DNA from 2 places in the Stenotrophomonas sp. GW821-FHT01H02A genome. Region 2 is predicted to be linked to the other one. Evidence: predicted binding sites of a transcription regulator. Region 2 holds the regulator's gene; the other holds the start of a gene.

Region 1 (4,419 bases), on a different contig from region 2:
GCTGCAGTTCGTGCTGGAGCGCGGATTGGGCCTGGACGTGGGCGCGGAGATGCAACGGCGGGTGTTCGACCGCTTCGGCATGACCCGCACCAGCATGCTGTGGCGCCCCGACTTTGCCGGCAACCTGGCCGACGGCTGGACCCAGGACGGCACAAGCGAGCCGCACGATGAGCGCAGCCGCGTGCGGGCTGCCGGTTCAATGGATACCACCATCACCGACATCGCGCGTTTCGCCGCCGGCTACATGCGTGGCGAGGGGCTGTCGGCAAAGGGGCGTGCCGAGCTGGTCCACGCGCAGTGGCCGATCACCACTGCCAGCCAGTTTCCGACCCTGCAGGCCGAGCTGGCGCCCGCGCAACGGCGCCGTGACCTCGCCGCCGGGCTGGGCGTGGTGGTGTTCCAGGGACCGCAGGGGCGCGGGTTCTACAAGGGCGGCCACGACGATGCGGTGGGCAACACACTGGTGTGCGTGGCGCGACGCCAACGCTGCGTGGTGGTGCTGGGCAACGACGTGCGCGCCGAAGCGGCGTTCCCCGCCCTGGTACGGTTCGTTCTGGGCGAAACCGGCGCGCCGTGGTCGTGGGAGTACGGGGGCAAGACGTTCGTCGAATGACGCAGGCCATGTAGCGGCTTACCAGCGCAGCTGTGCCGGCAATGGCCCGTCATGCGAGGGAAACAACGGCAGCACGTACTCGGCCAGCTCCTGCAGCACCTCGGCTGCAGGACGAGGTCGAGGCCCCCACCAGCGCGCTGTGAGTCGGTACTACGCGCACAAAAAAACCCCGCCTTCCGGCGGGGTTTTTCGTACTGCGGTGGCGGATGGCAGGTGCCGACCGATGGCCGGCCTCTACATCAGAAGTCCATGCCGCCCATGCCACCCATACCGCCCATGCCGCCGCCGGCTGCGCCAGCGCCGTCATCCTTCTTCGGGGCTTCGGCAACCATGGCTTCGGTGGTGATCATCAGGCCAGCGATCGAGGCCGCGTTCTGCAGCGCCGAACGGGTCACCTTGGTCGGGTCCAGGATGCCGAATTCCAGCATGTCGCCGAACTCGCCGGTGGCGGCGTTGTAGCCGAAGCTGCCGGTGCCTTCCTTGACCTTGTTGACGATCACGGACGGCTCTTCGCCAGCGTTGGCCACGATTTCGCGCAGCGGGGCTTCCATCGCGCGCAGGGCGATCTGGATGCCGTGGTTCTGGTCTTCGTTGGCACCCTTCAGGCCGCTCAGCGCGGTGACCGCACGGACCAGGGCAACGCCGCCGCCCGGGACCACGCCTTCTTCAACGGCTGCGCGGGTCGCGTGCAGGGCGTCGTCGACGCGATCCTTCTTTTCCTTCATTTCGATCTCGGTCGAAGCACCGACCTTGATCACGGCAACGCCGCCGGCCAGCTTGGCCACGCGTTCCTGCAGCTTCTCGCGGTCGTAATCCGACGAGGTGTCTTCGATCTGCGTCTTGATCTGGGTGACACGCGCTTCGATGTTGGCCTTCTCGCCGGCGCCATCGATGATCGTGGTGTTTTCCTTGGAGACCTGCACCTTCTTGGCGCGGCCCAGGTCCTTGATCGTCGCCTTTTCCAGCGACAGACCGATTTCCTCGGAGATCACGGTGCCGCCGGTCAGCACGGCCATGTCTTCCAGCATCGCCTTGCGACGGTCGCCGAAGCCCGGTGCCTTGACGGCCACGACCTTCACGATGCCACGGATGGTGTTGACCACCAGGGTCGCCAGCGCTTCGCCTTCGATGTCTTCGGCGATGATCAGCAGCGGCTTGCCGGCCTTGGCGACGCCTTCCAGCACGGGCAGCAGGTCGCGCACGTTGGAGATCTTCTTGTCGTGCAGCAGCACGTACGGATCGTCCAGGTCAGCGGTCTGCGACTGCTGGTTGTTGATGAAGTACGGGGACAGGTAGCCACGGTCGAACTGCATGCCTTCGACGACGTCCAGCTCGTTGTCCAGGCCCGAGCCTTCTTCAACGGTGATGACGCCTTCCTTGGTCACGCGGCGCATCGCTTCGGCGATGATGTTGCCGATCGACTCGTCCGAGTTGGCCGAGATCGTGCCGACCTGGGCAATGGCCTTGTCGTCGGCGGTCGGCTTGGAGATGTTCTTCAGCTCGGCGACGGCGGCGATCACGGCCTTGTCGATACCGCGCTTGAGGTCCATCGGGTTCATGCCGGCAGCGACGGCCTTGGCGCCTTCGCGGATCAGGGCCTGGGCCAGCACGGTGGCGGTGGTGGTGCCGTCGCCGGCGTCATCGTTGGTGCGCGACGCGACTTCCTTCACCATCTGCGCGCCCATGTTCTCGAACTTGTCAGCCAGTTCGATTTCCTTGGCGACGGAGACGCCGTCCTTGGTGATGGTCGGCGCGCCGAAGCTCTTTTCGAGCACGACGTTGCGGCCCTTCGGGCCCAGGGTGGCCTTGACGGCATTGGCGAGAACGTTGACGCCGCGAACCATGCGGGCGCGGGCGTCTTCACCGAAACGAATATCTTTGGCAGCCATTGCGATTACCTTTTTTGTAGAGCCGGGCCAAGCCCGGCGTCATGAATGACGGAACGAAGCAACATCCGGCAGCGCCAGGCCAGGCCCGGCGACGCCCACTCAGCCGACGATGGCGAGGATGTCGTCTTCGCGCAGAACCTTGAACTCGACGCCTTCGGACTTGTAGCTGCTGCCGGCGTACTGGCCGTAGATGACCTTGTCACCGACCTTCAGCGACGGCGCGCGCACGCTGCCGTTGTCCAGGGGCTTGCCCGGGCCGACGGCCACGACTTCACCCTTGGTCGACTTTTCCTTGGCGGAATCCGGAATCACGATGCCGCCGGACGAGATTTCGTCGGCTTCGATCGGCTTGACTACGACGCGGTCATGAAGCGGCTTGATGCTCATGTGAGACCCTTTTAAGTTGTTGATTGGTCTAGGAAAGTCTGGCGATGTTAGCACTCGCACAGGGCGACTGCCAGCCACGCTCACGAAAAAACCCGACGGTGCGGGACAGAGCAGAGATGGTGCTGGCCCCTGCCCTTTCAAGGGCAGCCGGTCGGATTTTTTTCCCGCCCCGGGCCAGATGTGAATGTTTGACGCAGTTCTCAATGCGAAAGGCCGCCCCTCTCGAGGCGATCGATATGTCATCTGGATTGCGTAGATTCGAGCGGCAATGACCAATCACAAGGAGCCGTAGATGAGGTTGCTGACGCCGCTGTCCCTGGCCTGCCTGCTGGTGCTGGGCACCAGCCCCGCCCGGGCCGATGTATTCATCAATGAACTGCATTACGACGACAGCACCCCGGCCGGGGATGTCGGCGAAGCGATCGAGGTGGTCGCCACCGCCGGCGAGGATCTGTCCGGCTACCGGCTCTACCTCTACAACGGCAGCAACCCGTCGGCGGCCGCGGTCTACGCCAACAACGCGGTCCCGGCCGGTACGGCCAGCTGCGGCAGCGCCCGGCTGGCCACGGTCACCTACCCGACCAACGGGATCCAGAACGGCCCCAACGATGGCATCGCCCTGGTCGATGCCAGTGGCAAGGTGGTCCAGTTCCTCAGCTACGAGGGCACCATCACTGCCGCTGGCGGACCGGCGGCGGGCCTGACCAGCCAGAACATCCCGGTCAGCGAGACCAACAGCACCGCCCCGGGGACCTCCCTGCAGCTGACCGGCACCGGCAGCCAGTACGCGCATTTCACCTGGGCCGAATCGGCCACGCAGACCTTCGGCGCCTGCAATCACGGCCAAACCTTCAGCGGCGGTGGCCCGACCGGCCCGAATACGGCGCCGTCGGTCACCGCGACCACCCCCGAACAGGGCGCCAGCACCTTCCCGGCCGCCGCCGACCTCAGCGTGACCTTCAGTGAGCCCGTCACGCTCTCCAGCGGCGCCTTCGCGCTGAGCTGCGGCCAGTCCGGCACGGTCGCGCTGAGCCATCCCGGCACCGGTACCCGCTTCACGCTGTCCACCAACACCGCGCTGGTGGCCGGCGAGGCCTGTCGCTTCGACATCCGCGCCACCCGCATCAAGGATGCCCAGGGCGCGCGCCCGGCCGCCGATACCCGCATTGCCTTCACGGTGGCCACTGCCACCACGCCAGATCCCGGCAACCCCGGCAATCCCGGCGAGTATTACGCGCGGGTCAACACCTCCAGCCCCAGCCAGCTGCGCTGCTCGCTGCACGACACCATCAAGGGCCACACCGCCTATCCCTACAGTGGGTCGGGCACCAGCACCTGGACCATCCTGGAGATCGCCGACGAAGACCCCAACAACAGCGGCAACATCCTCGATGCCTATCGCAACCGCAGCTACACCAAGGTCAGCGGGCGCGCAGGCACCGGCAGCGGACTGACCTATAACCGCGAACACACCTGGCCGAACTCGCTGGGCTTTGCCAGCACCACCGGCGACAAGGGCCTGCCCTACGC
Region 2 (4,419 bases):
TTGACGTCGCCGCCCAGCACGCCGCCCTGGATCGCCGCACCCAGTGCCACGGCTTCGTCCGGGTTGACGTCCTTGCGCGGTTCCTTGCCGAAGAACTCGGTCACGGCCTGCTGCACCTTCGGCATGCGGGTCTGGCCGCCGACCAGGATCACTTCGCCGATGTCGCTCGAACGCAGGCCGGCATCGTTCAGCGCGATGCGGCACGGCTCGATCGACTTCTTGATCAGGTCTTCCACCAGCGCTTCCAGCTTGGCGCGGGTCAGCTTGATGTTCAGGTGCTTCGGGCCCGACGCGTCAGCGGTGACGTACGGCAGGTTCACTTCGGTCTGCTGGCTGGTGGACAGCTCGATCTTGGCGCGCTCGGCGGCGTCCTTCAGGCGCTGCAGGGCAAGCGGATCCTTGCGCAGGTCGATGCCCTGGTCCTTGTTGAACTCGTCGACGAGGTACTCGATGACGCGGTTGTCGAAATCTTCGCCGCCCAGGAAGGTGTCACCGTTGGTGGCCAGCACTTCGAACTGCTTCTCACCGTCCACGTTGGCGATCTCGATGATCGAGACGTCGAAGGTGCCGCCGCCCAGATCGTACACAACGATCTTGCGGTCACGGCCGTCACCCTTGTCCAGGCCATAGGCCAGGGCAGCGGCGGTCGGCTCGTTGATGATGCGCTTGACTTCCAGGCCGGCGATGCGGCCGGCGTCCTTGGTCGCCTGGCGCTGGCTGTCGTTGAAGTAGGCCGGCACGGTGATCACGGCCTCGGTGACGGTCTCACCCAAGAACGCTTCGGCGGTCTTCTTCATCTTCTCCAGCACGCGGGCGGAGATTTCCTGCGGGGCCATCTTCTTGCCGTCGCTGGTCTGCACCCAGGCGTCGCCGTTGTCATGGGCCAGGATGCCGTAGGGCACGTGCGCGATGTCCTTCTGGACTTCAGCGTCGGTGAACTTGCGGCCGATCAGGCGCTTGACGGCGTAGAAGGTGTTCTTGGGGTTGGTCACGGCCTGGCGCTTGGCCGAGGCGCCGACCAGGACTTCGCCGTCCTTGGTGTAGGCGACGATGGAGGGCGTGGTGCGATCGCCTTCCGCATTCTCGATGACGCGGGCCTTGCCGCCGTCCATGATCGCCACACACGAGTTGGTGGTGCCGAGGTCGATACCAATGATCTTGCCCATGAGGGAGACTCCTGAAAGTTCTGGGTACATCCGGCAGTTGCCGGGTTATGAATGGGATGTGTGGGACGCTGCGGACACTTTCAAGCCGTCCATCAAACACAGTGTTCGATGGCGACCCAACGCGTTCAGCGTCCGGTCGAGCAGCCGGGGCACGCCCGGCTCACCGGCCCGCGGATCAGTCGCGGGCCACCACGACCAGCGCCGGACGCAGCAGGCGGTCGTTGAGCAGGTAGCCCTTCTGGAACACCTGGACCACGCTGCCGGGCGCCGCGCCGGGCGCGTCGACCTGGCTGATGGCCTGGTGGTGGTCCGGGTTGAAGGTCTGGCCGGTCGGGTCGAGCAGGGTCAGGCCGTTGTCGGCGGCGACCTTGAGCAGCTGCTTGTAGGTCAGTTCGAGACCTTCACGCAGCGGACTCGGCTCACTGCCGGCGGCATTGAGGCCGGCATCGAGGCTGTCGAACACCGGCAGCAGCTCGCCAAGCAGCTTTTCATTGGCGAAGCGGCGCGCCTGTTCCACGTCGCGGGCCACGCGCTTGCGCTGGTTGTCCAGGTCTGCGCGCTCGCGCAGCGACTCCGAACGCAGCAGGGCCAGCTCGTTGTGCAGGCTGTCCAGCTGCTGCTGCAGGGACGGCTCAGCGGCCGGCTCGCCGGCGGGATTCTGGGATGCGATATCTGACTGATCTTGGTTCATTTCCGGATCCTTGGCGGTGACTCTCCGCCTCCACCCACCCCTATGTGGGCGCGGCTCCGGGATTCAAGAGTCCAGGGCTGCTTTATGCGCGATCGCGGGACAATCCGCCGCCACCGGGCGAGCCCAGCGCGGCCCCGAGCACCTGGGCGGTGGCTTCCACCAGCGGAATCATCCGGTCGTAGGCCATCCGCTTCGGGCCGATCACCCCCAGCACGCCCAGCACCTGGCCGTCGGCCGAATACGGGGCGGTGACCAGCGAGACGCTTTCCAGCGGCATCACCCCGGTCTCCTCGCCGATGAAGATGCGCACCCCCGGGGCCTGGATGGTGCGTTCGAGCAGCTGCAGGATCTCGCGCTTGCTGGCGAACACATCGAACAGCTCGCGCAGCCGCTCCAGGTCGGACAGGTCCTGCACGCCCATCAGCCGGGTCTGCCCGGCCAGCACCATGTCGTCGGCCGGCGGCACCATGGCCTGCTCGGCCAGCTCGATGCTGTGCGCCAGCAACTGCTCCATCTCCGACTGCGCATCGCGCAGCTCCAGCAGCAGCCGGGCGCGGATCTCGGCCAGCGGCCGCCCGGCGCAGTTGGCATTGAGGTAGTTGGCGACCTGCTCCAGCTCACCCGGATCGAAGCTGCGGCGCGGCTCGATCACCCGGTTCTGCACTTCATTGTCGGCGAACACCAGGATCGCCAGCACCCGGCGCGCGTCCAGCGCCACGAAATCAATATGCCGGAACGCGAACTGCTCCCGGCGCGGGGCGCTGACCACGCCCACGAAATGGCTCATCGCCGAGAGCAGCTCCGAGGCACTGCCGAGCAGGGCTTGGGTGCCGGTCCCGGTGGCCAGCTCGGTACGCAGGCGGCTGAGTTCGCCCTCGCCCGGTGGCTGCATCTTGACCAGGCTGTCCACGAACACCCGGTAGCCATGCGCGGTCGGCACCCGTCCGGCGGACGTGTGTGGCGAGCTGAGCAGGCCCAGGTCTTCCAGGTCGCCCAGGATGTTGCGGATCGTGGCCGGGCTGACATCCAGGCCGGCATGCCGGGCAAGGGTCTGCGAGCCGACCGGCTCGCCATCCTGGATGTGGCGCGCGATCAGCGTCCGCAGCAGATGGCGGGCACGCGGGGCGAGATGGGACGCGGAAGGATGCATGGAATCAGCCTGTGAGACGCCCACTTAGATAATGGCTGCACGGGGCGATGGCAAGTCATTGGAGACGCCCCCTGCCCATGCTAGCTTGCGCGGCTTGGAGACGCCCCTCGTGTACAACGTAGACCATGCTTAGACATCTATCGATCAAGGATTTCGCGGTCGTCCGCGCCACCGAGCTGGAATTCGGCGCCGGCATGACCGTGGTCTCGGGTGAAACCGGCGCGGGCAAGTCGCTGATGGTGGACGCGCTGGGCTTTCTGTCCGGGCTGCGTGCCGACAGCGGCGTGGTCCGCCACGGGGCCGCGCGCGCCGAGCTCTCGGCCGAATTCGCGCCACTGGCCGACGCCCCGGCGCGCCAGTGGCTGCGCGACAACGAGCTGGACGACGAAGAACAGTGCCAACTGCGACGGGTGATCCGCGCCGACGGCGGTTCGCGCGCCTTCATCAACGGCCGCCCGGTGACGCTGACCCAGCTGAGCGAGCTGGCCGGCATGCTGGTCGAGATCCACGGCCAGCACGAACAGCAGGCGCTGCTCTCGCGGCCGTCGCAGTTGTCGCTACTGGACGCCTTCGCCCGCAACGACGCCGAGCGCGCCCAGGTCCGCCAGACCGCGGCGCGGTGGCAGGCGCTGGTCGATGAGGCCGAGGCACTGTCGCGCCAGGGCGATGTCAGCGACCGGATCGGCTATCTGGAGCACCAGCTCGGCGAGCTCAAGCGCGAAGACCTGGACCCGGCCTCGATCGCCACCCTGGGCAGCAGCCATCGCCGCCAGGCCCATGCCAGCGCGCTGATCGGCGCGTGTGACGTGGCCGCCAGCCGCCTCAACGGCGACGACGAGGTCTCGGTGCTGCAGCTGCTGCAGCAGACCCGGCATGACCTGGCCCGCGTGGCCGAACACGACAGCCGCCTCGGGGAGGTCGATGCCCTGCTCGACAGCGCTGCCATCCAGCTGGACGAAGCGTTGTCCCTGCTCGACCGCGTGCATGACGACCTGGACGCCGACCCGGAGCAGTTCGAGGATATCGAGCGCCGCCTGGGCCGCCTGCACGACCTCGCCCGCAAGCACCGCGTGCCGATGGAAGCGCTCGGCGAGCATCGCGATGCGATGGAGGCCGAAGTCGAGCAGCTGCGCGGTGCCGACGAGCGCCTGCAGACGCTGGCGGGCGAGATCGACCGCGCCGCCGGCCAGTGGAAGACCGTGGCCGAGGTGCTCAGCGCCAGCCGCCGGAAGGCTGCCAAGGCCCTGTCGGACACCACCACCACCCTGATCGGCGAGCTGGGCATGGGCGGCGGTCAGTTCCTGATCGACATCGAGCCACAGAGCGTGGCCAAGCCGGACCCGAACGGGGCCGAGCGGGTCGAATTCCTGGTCGCCGCCAATGCCGGCCAGCCGCCGCGCGCCCTGCGCAAG

What was found. The regulator HrcA, encoded in region 2, represses chaperone genes, less so after heat shock. The targets are predictions, from matches to a motif close to TTNGCACTCNNNNNNNNNGAGTGCNAA.
Region 1: AC07WC_RS11120 (co-chaperone GroES) is a predicted target of HrcA. The motif match lies at 2,937-2,963, and genes of this name have one in related genera.

The regions. Positions count from the first base shown of each region.
Region 1 covers NZ_JBWKWI010000006.1:142,766-147,184, reverse strand. The annotation lists gene AC07WC_RS11130 (serine hydrolase domain-containing protein) at 1-613, shown strand, start outside; gene groL (chaperonin GroEL) at 853-2,502, opposite strand; gene AC07WC_RS11120 (co-chaperone GroES) at 2,602-2,889, opposite strand; gene AC07WC_RS11115 (endonuclease) at 3,182-4,419, shown strand, end outside.
Region 2 covers NZ_JBWKWI010000003.1:84,010-88,428, reverse strand. The annotation lists gene dnaK (molecular chaperone DnaK) at 1-1,166, opposite strand, end outside; gene grpE (nucleotide exchange factor GrpE) at 1,342-1,857, opposite strand; gene hrcA (heat-inducible transcriptional repressor HrcA) at 1,940-3,007, opposite strand; gene recN (DNA repair protein RecN) at 3,133-4,419, shown strand, end outside.